DNA from 4 places in the Rhizobium sp. NFR12 genome. Region 3 is predicted to be linked to each of the others. Evidence: predicted binding sites of a transcription regulator. Region 3 holds the regulator's gene; each other region holds the start of a gene.
What was found. Region 3 encodes LexA, which represses DNA repair genes until DNA is damaged. Its sites were predicted from a motif close to TGTTCNNNNTGTGTTCNG; they were not measured.

Region 1: the regulator LexA is predicted to act here: its motif matches at 1,769-1,786, upstream of BLW69_RS17540 (YifB family Mg chelatase-like AAA ATPase).
Region 2: the regulator LexA is predicted to act here: its motif matches at 1,749-1,766, upstream of BLW69_RS05415 (putative DNA modification/repair radical SAM protein).
Region 4: the regulator LexA is predicted to act here: its motif matches at 2,014-2,031, upstream of def (peptide deformylase).

Annotation. Positions count from the first base shown of each region.
Region 1 covers NZ_FNWM01000004.1:246,667-249,875, forward strand. Annotated here, with positions in the region: gene dut (dUTP diphosphatase) at 1-109, shown strand, start outside; gene BLW69_RS17540 (YifB family Mg chelatase-like AAA ATPase) at 146-1,678, opposite strand; gene gshB (glutathione synthase) at 1,852-2,802, opposite strand; gene BLW69_RS17550 (YraN family protein) at 2,914-3,209, opposite strand, start outside.
Region 2 covers NZ_FNWM01000001.1:1,118,346-1,121,554, reverse strand. Annotated here, with positions in the region: gene BLW69_RS05420 (UdgX family uracil-DNA binding protein) at 1-511, opposite strand, end outside; gene BLW69_RS05415 (putative DNA modification/repair radical SAM protein) at 511-1,743, opposite strand; gene greA (transcription elongation factor GreA) at 1,986-2,462, shown strand; gene BLW69_RS05405 (glycosyltransferase family 4 protein) at 2,526-3,209, shown strand, end outside.
Region 3 covers NZ_FNWM01000002.1:1,070,306-1,073,514, reverse strand. Annotated here, with positions in the region: gene kdsA (3-deoxy-8-phosphooctulonate synthase) at 1-667, opposite strand, end outside; gene BLW69_RS12545 (VOC family protein) at 672-1,547, opposite strand; gene lexA (transcriptional repressor LexA) at 1,740-2,459, shown strand; gene BLW69_RS12535 (ComEC/Rec2 family competence protein) at 2,440-3,209, opposite strand, start outside.
Region 4 covers NZ_FNWM01000004.1:165,727-168,935, forward strand. Annotated here, with positions in the region: gene BLW69_RS17130 (ribokinase) at 1-715, opposite strand, end outside; gene rmuC (DNA recombination protein RmuC) at 764-1,930, opposite strand; gene def (peptide deformylase) at 2,094-2,609, shown strand; gene fmt (methionyl-tRNA formyltransferase) at 2,668-3,209, shown strand, end outside.

The DNA.
Region 1 (3,209 bases), on a different contig from region 3:
GATCGCACAGATGGTGATCGCGCCCGTGACCCAGGCGCGGATCGTCGAAGTGACCGAGGCAAGTGCCACGGCACGCGGCGCCGGCGGGTTCGGATCCACCGGCGTCTGAACTCCGTCGCAATCCCGTGACGCCGACCTCGGGAAATCAGGCTGATACAGTGGGGCGCTCCCCGGCCATCCGATACGAGATCGCCTCGGCAAGGTGTATTCTCCCGATACCATCCTTCTCGTCGAGATCGGCCAGCGTCCGCGCCACCCGCAAGACCCGATGATAGCCGCGGGCGGAGAATTTCAGCTTTTCCGCCGCGTCGCGCAACAATTGCAGCCCTCCCGCATCGAGCTCGGCGAACTTCTCGATCATGGCGGTGGAACAGCGCGCGTTGGTGAGAACCGTGTACTGGCCCTCGCCTTCAAAACGCTCTCTCTGCCTGTCGCGTGCGGCCGCAACCCGCCTTGCCACGCCGGCACTCGGCTCTGCCGGCGCCGGGCGGATTAGATCGCTTGCGGAGACGGCCGGGACATCGATGCGGATGTCGATGCGGTCCATGAGCGGGCCGGAGATACGCGCCTGATAATCCGAAGCGCAGCGCGGACCTCGGGCGCAGCTATGCCCCGGTTGGCCCGCCATACCGCAACGGCACGGGTTCATGGCGGCAACGAGCTGGATGCTGGCCGGATAGGACACCCGGTGATTGGCCCGGGCGATGACACATTCGCCTGTCTCCAGCGGCTGGCGAAGCGCATCGAGAACCTGGGGCGAGAATTCCGGAAACTCGTCGAGAAAGAGGATGCCGTGATGCGCGAGTGAGGCTTCTCCGGGCCTCGCGCGCAGACCGCCGCCGACCAGTGCCGCCATCGTGGCGGAATGGTGAGGCATGCGATAGGGCCGCCGATCCGACAGCTTTCCGCCCGAAAGCTGGCCGGCGATGGAGTGGATCATCGAGACTTCGAGCAGTTCGGTGGCCGATAGCGGCGGCAAGATCGACGGAAGGCGGGCGGCGAGCATCGATTTTCCCGAACCGGGCGGACCGACCATCAAGAGGTTATGGCCGCCGGCAGCCGCGACTTCGAGCGCGCGTTTGGCGCTTTCCTGGCCCTTGATATCGACAAGGTCAGGCAGATTGGCGGGCGGTGCACGGACCGCCGGCTGCGGCCGCGACATGACCTGCGTGCCGCGAAAATGATTGGCGAGCGCGATCAGGCTGCGGGGGGCGAGAATATCGACGCCGGGTCCAGCCCATGCCGCCTCGGCGCCGCTTTCGGCTGGGCAGATCAAGCCTTTTCCGATCGCATTGGCGCTGATGGCCGCCGGAAGCGCACCGGCGACGGCGGCAAGCGTTCCATCGAGATTCAATTCGCCGATCACGACATAATCGGCGAGCATATCGGCGGGCACGGCACCGAGCGCCGCCATCAGGCCGACGGCGATCGCGAGGTCGAAATGGCTGCCTTCCTTGGGCAGGTCCGCCGGGGCGAGATTGACCGTGACCTTCTTGGGCGGCATGGCGAGGCCGGAGGCGTGCAAGGCTGCCTGCACCCGCTCGCGGCTTTCGGCCACTGCCTTGTCCGGCAGCCCGACGATATGCATGCCGAGCTTGCCAGGGCCGATCATGACCTGCACATCGACCGGAATGCCTTCAATGCCCTGAAATGCTACCGTTCTGATACGCGCGACCATTCCGACCCGCCCACATGCGCAAGCTAAGGTGGGGATATTCCCGCCTACCGTGCTACAGGTTGAAAGCTTGCACGATTGCTGGCGAATTTCAAGAACAGGCAGTGAACAATTTCGCGCATGAGACGAAGACAGCGTGCATCAGGTTGCATAACGAGAACAGATGTGAACGGTTATCAGTTCTGCTTGGCGTCGATTGCATCCCACATGAGGCTCGCGACGTCAGCACCGCCGAACTTCTTCACTTCGCGGATGCCCGTCGGAGATGTGACGTTGATCTCGGTCATGTAATCGCCGATCACGTCGATGCCGACAAAGATGAAGCCGCGCTCGCGCAGAGCCGGCCCGATACGGGCGCAGATTTCCTTTTCGCGCGGCGTGATATCGGTCGCCTCGGCACGGCCGCCGACATGCATGTTGGAGCGGCTGTCGGTTTCCGAGGGCACGCGGTTGATCGCGCCGACCGGTTCGCCGTCAACGAGAAGAATGCGTTTGTCGCCCTTGCGCACTGCAGGAAGGTAGGCCTGCGCGATATAGGGCTCGCCGCGATACATCTGGCCGAACATTTCCAGAAGCGAGGTAAAGTTGCGATCATCGCGGGCGGAATGAAACACGCCGGCACCGCCATTGCCGTAAAGCGGCTTCAGGATGATGTCGCCGAGCTCATGGCGGAACTTGGCGATCTCCGCCGGGTCGCGGGAGATCAGTGTCGGCGGCATCAGGTCGGCGAACTCGGTAACGAAGATCTTTTCCGGCGAGTTGCGCACCCAGGCCGGGTCATTGACCACGAGCGTCTTCGGATGGATGCGCTCCAGAAGATGGGTGGATGTAATGTAGCCCATGTCGAAGGGCGGATCCTGGCGAAGCTGCACGACATCCATCGTCGACAGATCGGTCGGCTGCTTTTCCCCAAGGGTAAAGTGATCGCCCTTGATGTCGCGCACCTGCAGCGGCTCGAGAGCTGCAAAGATGCGTCCGTCGCGCATCGTCAGGCGGTCGGGCGTATAGTGGAACAGCTCGTAACCGCGCGATTGCGCTTCGAGCGCCATGGCGAATGTGGAATCGCCGGCAATGTTGATGCCGGAAATGTGGTCCATCTGAAATGCGACCTTGCGAATTTTCGCCATGACTTCAGCCCCCTAGGATTGGCCCGCCTGATGTAGGACGACGAACCCCGAAAGGCAACCTTGGCCCGGATAATCAGCAGGACCGACGATGGGGCCTGCGCTGCCAGAGGCCTAGAACGCATCCTGGAAATGGCGCGGAAACCTTCCCGGCAAGACGGCGATGATGTCGTATCGCTGCGATAACCCGGATACGTCCTTGCGTTTCTGCAGCCAGAGATCGCTCGCGGCCCGGATCCGTTTCTGAGATGCGAAGGAGACGGCGTCGAGCGCCTGCATCTCGGATCGTCTAGCCTTCACCTCGACAAAGACCACGAGATCGCGCTTGCGGGCGATGAGATCGATCTCGCCCAGTTTCGTGCGGTGGCGAAGGGCGAGGATGCGATAGCCTTTCAGCAGGAGATAGGCAG
Region 2 (3,209 bases), on a different contig from region 3:
TGTCGTTGAAACGACGCTGAAAAAACGGGGCCACACGGTCGATGATAAAATGATCAGGCTCGAACCAGGACACAAAGCGCCGGCGTCCGGCAACACCCTCCGGCAGTGGAATTTCCTTGAAACGGACGAAGGCGGTCATCTTGTGATAGTCGCGGCCGATCGATTTCGACATCCGGTTTGCCGCCACCACATCTGGATCGGTCGCCATACCCAGAAAATTGCGCCCGTGTGCCATGCGAAACAGCATCCGGTAGAGAAGCGAGAACCGCGTCGGATCGGAATGGCAGATGACCGAGGCGGCAAGCTTCAGAAAGGCTGGAGGAACACCCTGCGTCACCGGCTTGTCGACAGGCTCAGGCAACTGGTTGCCGTCCAGCCCGAACAATCCGTCCGTGTCGTCCATCGTGCGCCACTCGACACGATCAGGTGCGATGCCGGCCGCAAGATAGGCACGCGCAGCATCGCGCCACTCGGTCAGATCGCCTCTCCCCCGCAACAAGACTCGGTACATCATAGAAGCGACAGCTGCTCCGGCTTTGGCTGGAACATGGATCGCAGATCGGCCCGGTCGGCAAGCTTCCGCGGTGTCCACCCTTCGCAGGTGATAAAGGGCTGTACCTTCTTCAGAGACACGCTCAGCCGCTTTAAATCCTCCAGACGCAGCTTGCGAAACCGCCGCGACGAAAGGATCGCTCCGACGGTCTTGGTCCCGAAACCCGGCACCCGCAGCAGCGTCTCCTTGTCCGCCTTGTTCACATCGACAGGGAACTTGTCGCGGTTGCCGAGCGCCCATGCAAGCTTCGGATCAAGGTCCAGATCCAGCATGCCGTTTTCCGTCGACGCTGTAATCTCGCCGATCTCGAACCCGTAGAACCGGTAAAGCCAGTCAGCCTGATAGAGCCGATGCTCGCGCATCAGAGGCGGCTTGATCAGCGGCAGTGTCTTCGATGAGTCCGGGATCGGGCTGAAGGCGGAGTAATAGACGCGTTTCAGGCTGTAGCTGCCGTAAAGCCTGGCGCTCGTCCCGAGAATGGTCGCGTCGTTGGCGCCGTCTGCCCCGACGATCATCTGCGTGCTCTGGCCGGCAGGCGCGAACCGCTTGCGACGCTTGGTCTGCAGCGTCGGGTCGCGCATCTCCTCGATCTTCAGACGCAGATCGCCCATCGAGCGACGAATATTGGCGGGCCGCTTTTCCGGGGCAAACTGGCTGATCCCTGCATCGGTCGGCAGTTCGATGTTGATCGACAGACGGTCGGCATAAAGCCCCGCCTCCTCAATCAGCTGCTGCGACGCTTCCGGGATCGTCTTCAGATGGATGTAGCCGCGGAAATTATGGACCGTGCGCAATTCCCGCGCGATCCGCACCATGTCGCCCATCGTGTGATCGGACGAGCGGATAATCCCCGACGACAGGAACAGACCCTCGATATAATTGCGCCGATAGAATTCCAGCGTCAGCCAGATAACCTCTTCGGGCGTGAACCGGGCGCGCTCGACATTGCTGGAGGAACGATTGATGCAGTAGGCGCAATCGTAAATGCAGAAATTCGTCATAAGGATTTTCAGAAGCGAGATGCAACGGCCATCCGGGGCATAGGCATGGCAGATGCCGGACCCTTCGGTCGAACCCAATCCGCCGGATACCGACGAATCTCTCTTTGATGTCCCGCTGGAGGCGCAGGAGGCGTCGTACTTGGCAGCGTCCGACAGGATCGCCAACCGTTCTTTCAGCGACTTCTTCATTAGTGCGTTCTCTATATGTTCTTTATGACTGCGTCAACCCGTTGACAAATCGAGGGACGTTTGATTCATTCAACTCCAGCTGGCGCATCTGACACCATTTCGATTTTCCTAGCGGGAGCAGTCGAAATTCTGTTATGATGCCCTAAATTCAGATGCTGCAGATGGTTCCGAAGTTACCGCTCCGGAACCTGTTTCTTTTTGTGTCCGCGGCATCCGCGGACATGCGCCTTAAGGACAAGAAAATGGTTGAAAAGGTACCGATGACGCCGAAGGGGTTTACCCAGTTGCAGGAAGAACTGCGCTGGCGCCAGCAGGAGGAGCGTCCCCGCATCATCGAAGCGATTGCGGAAGCGCGCGCCCATGGTGACCTTTCGGAAAACGCCGAATACCACGCGGCCAAGGAAGCCCAGAGCCACAATGAAGGCCGCATCGGCGAGCTGGAAGATTTCACGGCCCGCGCCGAAGTGATCGACCTCTCCAAGATGTCCGGTTCCACGATCAAGTTCGGCGCAACCGTCAAGCTGATCGATGAAGATACCGAAGAGGAAAAGACCTATCAGATCGTCGGCGATCAGGAAGCCGACGTGAAGGCTGGCCGCATCTCGATCTCTTCACCCATCGCCCGTGCCATGATCGGCAAGGAGAAGGGTGACAGCATCGAAGTCGTCGCCCCTGGCGGCTCCAAGGCCTACGAGATCCTCGCCATCTCCTGGGGCTGATCGCTCGTGGAAACGTCTGGCGAAGTCGCCACGGAGATGGGCAGCGGTATCGCTCCCGGCTCCGTGGTCGATATATCCGATATCGAAGTGATCGCGCCGAACTTCAAGAAGCGGCTCTCCGGCGTGACGTCCACGATCGTCCAGCTGATTCCGGTGCAATGGGCAAAGGGTCAGAAGATCGCGGTCTTGGGACCTGGCCTGCCCTCCCACCTTCCCCACATCCGCTATGCCGACCTTGCCGCGCTGTGGTCACCGCCATCAGGGCGGCGCGCCCGTGTCTGGCATGCCCGCCGCAATATCGAGATGCTGCCCGGCCTCTTCATGCGCGATGTGCTGCGGATGCCGTTGAAGCTCTTGTTCACCTCCGCCGCGCAACGAACCCATTCCGCATGGACGGGTTTTCTGATCAGCAAGATGGATGCGGTCGTCGCGACGTCTGCACGATCGGGTTCATACCTGAAAGTGCCCTATAAGGTGGTGCACCACGGCGTCGATCTCGATCTCTTCCGTCCCTCCGGCCCATCCGACCCTTCCTCCCCGGCAGATGGTTTCGGCAAGCATCTGATCGGCTGCTTCGGGCGCGTTCGGCATCAGAAGGGTACAGACCTTTTCGTGCGTGCCCTGATCGAGCTGTTGCCGTCCTATCCCGAATGGACGGGCGTCGTCTGCGGGCGTGTCACGCCGGACAACAAGGTTTTCGGCGATGCGTTGAAAGCCGATGTCGCCATGAGCGGTCTGACAGATCGC
Region 3 (3,209 bases):
GCTGGCCGCCGGAAGAACCGCCCTGGCCGCCGGGCTGCTGCACGGAATGGGTTGCGTCAAAAATAACGGGGCTTCCGAGAGCCGCCATGATCGGCAGCGAGCGCATGTCGGAGACAAGCGTGTTGTAGCCGAACGAGGCACCGCGCTCGCACAGCATCACATTGGGATTGCCGCTTTCGAGGAACTTCGCCTGAACATTCTTCATGTCCCAGGGCGCCAGGAACTGGCCCTTCTTCACGTTGATCGCGCAACCCGTCTTTGCGGCCGCGACGAGCAAGTCCGTCTGGCGCGACAGGAAGGCGGGGATCTGCAGGATATCGATCGTATCCGCCACGAGAGCGCATTGCTCTTCAGTGTGAATGTCGGTCAGAACGGGAAAGCCGAATTCCGTCTTCAGATCGGCAAAGATTGCCATCGCGTTGTCCAAGCCGATGCCGCGCTTGCCGGAGATCGACGTGCGGTTGGCCTTGTCGAAGGAGGATTTGTAGACGAGGCCGAGGCCGAGCTTCTTGCAGAGTTCGACAAGCGTACCCGCGATCATGAAGGCGTGATCACGGCTTTCCATCTGGCAGGGACCGGCAATCAGCGAGAGCTTTGCCGTGTTGGAAAAAACGACTTTCGAACTCCCCTCGCCCACGGACACTTCAGAATTGGCGGAGACTGTCATTTCACTATTCCTCGAAACCGAAAACCACACCTTGCCCCGGGGCTGCCGACACGATCACGCGGCCATCCCTGCGGATGAATGCGACGTCATTAGCAGCAAGGGTGATCTCTGTCACGGCGAGATCGGTGGTCTTGAAGATGATCCCGCGCGCAGCGAGGCGCGACGATAACAAGGGCTTCATCGAAGACCGGAACTCGTCGCTGAACGTGTCGTTGGATTGAATGCGGATGCTGGCATTGGCAGCTTCGATCCGCAGACCGTCTTTCCCTTGCTCGGGTTGCGTCTCGAACACGGTTTCGAAAAGCGGCAGAAACTCCAGCGGGTCATCTGCAGAAAATACGATCTCTCGAAGGCCTGTAACGGCGTTTGCGTGCTCATCAAGACCACCGCGATCTTCCGGTAATGCGGCCATTCGCTGGCAGGAAAACAGCAAGATGTCATCGACCTCGGGAACTGCCGCGAAGGCCAGACGGAATGAGACTTCGCTCTCCCTACCATCGGGCAACTGCATCGGGCGGGAGAATTGAAGCATCTCGCCCGCAGACATGTGCCCGTCCACAAAACGGATATGATCGGCCGCTGCATCCTGCGTCCCGACGACCACCGCCGATAGACCTTCCCTTTTCCGCTGGCCGCGAAAGCGGATGTCGCGATCGGTGAACACGTTGCCTCGTTTTGCCGCAAGCGAGGCTTGCCGACGGTTAACAATGGCCAGTGGCTCGAGGTACGAGCCATCCGCGAAGAATATGCAGGCATTGGCCGTGCCGAAAGGGTGAACACCTTCAGGTGCCACAGTAAAGCCGAGAGCGGTCAACCTCCCCCGCGCTGACGCCAGATCTGCAACGGGCAGAACCAAATGATCGACTGACTTGTTACCCACTTACACCCCCAAAGTCTTATTCCGCAGAACATTGGCTATCGCGGGAAACTCGGCAAGTGCTGCGCACGAACTGAATACGTGATCGAACGCTGAAATGAGACTATTCTTGAGCAGAAATTTGGGGCTTGCGGAACACAGATAGAACATATAGCGTCCGTTCTGCATTTGTTTCCAATTCTGAGGGTCCCGTCCATGCTGACACGCAAGCAACAGGAGTTACTTCTGTTCATCCACGAGCGGATGAAAGAATCAGGCGTGCCGCCGTCGTTTGACGAAATGAAGGACGCTCTCGACCTTGCATCGAAGTCCGGCATCCATAGGCTGATCACCGCGCTCGAGGAGCGTGGCTTTATTCGCCGTCTGCCGAACAGAGCACGCGCGCTCGAAGTGATCAAGCTGCCTGACGCCTATGTGGCGAACCTTCATCCGCGACGGGGATTTTCTCCCAGTGTCATCGAGGGAAGCCTCGGCAAAACGCAACCGGTCGTCGCTCAGAAGCCGGCGCCGGTCATGGCGGACAATCCGTTCTCGACAAACATTCCGGTCATGGGTCGAATCGCTGCCGGCGTGCCGATCTCCGCGATCCAGAACAACACCCATGACATCGCCGTTCCGATCGAGATGCTGGGTTCCGGCGATCATTACGCGCTCGAAGTGAAGGGCGATTCGATGATCGATGCCGGCATCCTCGATGGCGATACCGTCATCATCAAGAATACCAGCACCGCAAGTCCAGGCGATATCATCGTTGCCCTGGTCGATGAGGAAGAAGCGACCCTGAAGCGGTTCCGCCGCAAGGGTGCCTCGATCGCACTGGAAGCGGCAAACCCGGCTTACGAGACCCGCATCTTCCCGCCCGACCGGGTGAAGGTCCAGGGCAAGCTTGTCGGCCTTATTCGCCGCTATCATTAAGAACGGTGTCATCCCGGAGATGCGCAGCAACAGCCTCCGGGATGCCAAAGTCGAATTGTCCCGTTCGCCAGTCATAGAACCGGTGGACGGTCCACGGACGGCTTGAGGTCTGTGCGCTGTCTCGCATCGCCGCCGTAATCTTGATGTCTGGCGCTGTCGCGTTCGGAATAATGGTGATTTCCAGTGCGCCAGTCCGGCGCAACGTCCGCCCGCTGAGAAGCAAGGCGCCGGAGCGGCAAGTATCGAAGCGTGCGCCGGGCGAGACGATGATCCGACCGACATCGCAGGCAAGACCGGTGTATCGGTTGTCTTCGACGGTGACGATCCGGATGTCCTGAGCAGTCTGCGCCGCGCACAGGATTTTCGGCAGACAGGCGAATCGTCCGGGCTTCAATGCTTGAAGAAAACCCCTGACATATTCGATTTCCCGGCGCGTCAAATCCGGTCGCGAATGTGGTCCAGGTGGTCTGTCATCGCTTTTCGCAAGGCTGGCACCTCGCGCTGGTTCCGAAGAGGCAAGAACCGGCAAGGCGAGCGGTTGTTCTCCGGTCTCAAGCACCAGCGCTCGCCGCCATTGATCGTAGATAAATCCCGGCGGTCGGGTTCGATTGAGGGTGATCTTGTCATCCTGGATCACGCCGACCGATGCGCCGTCTTCGGATATGACGATATCAGGCCTCGGCGCCGAGCCTGAGCGGACCGCAAAGAGCAAAGCCACCGCCATGAACAGCGCGCCTGTCAACCTCAGCG
Region 4 (3,209 bases), on a different contig from region 3:
TCAGGCCCTTGGCCGACAGGATTTCACCATCAAGCATGGCAACGACACCTTCGCCACCGAGCGTGACCACGAACGTCTGGCCGGTCTCACTGTGAAGGCGGCGCAAAACCTCTTCGCGCGCTTGGGCGTCGATGATCGTGCAACCTGCAAGAAGTTCGAATTCGGTCTCGTTGGCGACGACGATATCGGCGAGCGCTGCCAGCCGCACGGCATGGGCCGTCAGCGGCGCGGTGTTGATCATCGTGCGTATGCCCTTCGCCTTTGCTGCACCGAGTGCGGCCTCGACGGCTGCCGGCGGGATTTCGAGCTGCAGCATCAATGTGTCGGATGCAGCCATGGCCTCCACTGCTTCCTGCGCCTGGGCCTCGCCGATCGTTCCGTTGGCGCCGGGCACCACCGCGATCATGTTCTCGCCGCTGTCATCGCCGACGAGGATCAGCGCTGTGCCGGTCGAAACATTCGTCCGTGTGACTGCTGAAAGATCGGTTCCGGATGCCTGGAGCAGGGCCAGTGCCGGTTCTGCAAAACCGTCGTCTCCGACCGCGCCGACCATGCGCACTTCGCTGCCTGCGCGGCGGGCGGCCAGTGCCTGGTTGGCACCCTTGCCGCCGGAGGCTGTCGCAAAGGTCGAACCCACAACCGTTTCGCCCGGCCCGGGCAACCGCTCCGTCGTTGCGATAAGATCCATGTTGATGGAGCCGAAGACGGTGATCATAGGTGCCTGCCTGTTTTGTGAAATGCGGGCTGACACTGCCCGAGAGGATCAGTCCTCGTCAACTACCCTCAGTCGCAGCGATCCGGTGCGGCTCTCGACTGCGCCGGATGCCGGAGCTGCGGGCGTTGGTCCAGCGTGGGGTATCGGGGCGGCCACTGGTGCTTCCAGTTCGAGCGCTTCGATCCGTGCGCCGCGCCGGCCGAGCTTCTCGGTTGACGTCACGATCTGCTCGACATCCTTCTGGGCTGCGAAAAAATGCGATTGCAGCTTGCGGGTCCGCTCGTCGAGGCGACCGAGATCCTCCATCAGCAAGGCCACCTCGCCCTGGATCAGATGCGCCTGTTCGCGCATGCGCTGGTCCTTCAGCACGGCCTGGATGACCTGGATCGACAGCATCAGCAGCGACGGTGAGACGATGACGATCCTCGCGCGCTGCGCCTTCTGAATCACGCCCTCGAAATGCTCGTGGATCTCGGCAAAAATCGATTCGGACGGCACGAAGAGAAAGGCGGTGTCCTGCGTTTCTCCGGCGATCAGGTATTTCTCCGAGACATCGCGGATATGGACTTCCATGTCGCGACGGAATTGCTGGGATGCGGCACGGCGTGCTTCGGGAGCAGCCGCTTCGCGAAACGCATTCCATGCCTCCAGCGGAAATTTCGCGTCGATGACGAGCGGTGGCAAGCTGTTCGGCATACGGATCACGCAGTCCGGTCTCGACCCGTTCGACAAAGTCTTCTGGAATTCGAAGGCACCCATCGGCAGGCCGTCGGAAACGATCGCTTCCATCCGGCCCTGACCAAAGGCGCCGCGCGTCTGCTTGTTGGAGAGGATGGCCTGCAGTCCCACGACATCCTTGGAAAGGCTCTGAATGTTGTTCTGGGCAGCATCGATGACGGCCAGACGCTCCTGCAACTGGCGCAGGTTGTCATGGGTGGATCTGGTCTGTTCGGTAATGGTTGCGCCGATCCGGTGGGTCATGCCATCGAGCCGCTGGCCGACGACCTGGCTGAGTTCGACCTGGCGCGCGGCAAGCGTTTCGCCCATCGCCGAAAGCCTGCCCTGCATCTCACCCTGCATCCGCATCAGTTCCCCCATGCGGGCCTCGGCGTCTTCCGCCTGACGGCCGCTGCCTCCGGAAAGGCGCATGAGAAACAGCATGAGAAACAGCATGAGAAGCATGCCGAAGACGCAGGAAGCGGCCATCAGCACCATCGGGTGCTGGCTCTCCAGAAAACGGGAAATCTCGGGGAACAGGTCATTCATGGCGGCAAGCTAGCAGAAAACCGCGGATTGGAAAGATCAAAACGGGAACATTGATCGAAAACGGCGATCCGGGGCTGTTCCATCGGCGAAAAAGATAGGTTATGGGATCGCCATGACGATCAAGCCGCTTATCATTCTTCCAGATCCGCTCCTGCGTCAGGTGTCCAAGCCTTTCGAACGGGTGGATGACGCACTTTTGAAGCTCGCGGACGACATGCTGGAAACCATGTACGACGCTCCGGGCATCGGCCTTGCCGGGATCCAGATCGGCGTTGCCCACCGCATTCTTGTGGTCGACGTGTCGCGCGAGGAGGACGAGAAGAACCCGATCGTCGTGATCAATCCGGAAATTATCCGCTCTTCGGACGAACGATCGGTGTATGAGGAAGGCTGCCTTTCCATCCCGGAATACTATGCCGAGGTGGAGCGCCCGGCGTCCGTGACGGTCAAGCATATCGGTCGCGACGGCAAGGAACACGTGATCGAGGCCGACGGCCTGCTCGCCACCTGCCTGCAGCACGAGATCGACCATCTGGACGGCGTGCTGTTCATCGACCATATATCGCGGCTGAAGCGCGAAATGGTGATCAAGAGGTTCACCAAGGCTGCCAAGGCGAAGGCGGTCTAGCCATCGCTTGCAGGCAATCTCGGTATGAAGGCGCGTTCCTTGCGGGCGCGAAAGGTCCATGTCTCTTCGCATCATCTTCATGGGCACGCCGGAATTTTCCGTGCCGACACTGCAGAACCTGAAGCAGGCCGGTCACGAGATCGTCGCGGTCTATAGCCAGCCGCCGCGTCCCGGCGGGCGCCGCGGGCTCGATCTCGTCAAGTCACCGGTGCATCAGGCGGCGGAACTGCTCGGCATTCCGGTCCTGACGCCGCTCAATTTCAAAAGCGAGGAAGACCGCGAGACCTTCAGGTCCTTCAAGGCGGATGTCGCCGTGGTCGTTGCCTATGGCCTGCTTCTGCCCGAAGCGATTCTGACCGGCACCCGGCTTGGATGCTACAACGGTCACGCTTCGCTGCTGCCGCGCTGGCGCGGTGCTGCCCCGATCCAGCGCGCCATCATGGCTGGCGATGCAAAGACCGGCATGATGGTGATGCAGATGGAAAAGGGCCTCGATACCGGCCCGGTCGCGCTTACCCGGGAAGTCGAGATCGGCGAGGCCATGACCGCAGGCGAGCTGCACGACCGCCTGATGCTGACGGGCGCCCGCGCCATGGTCGA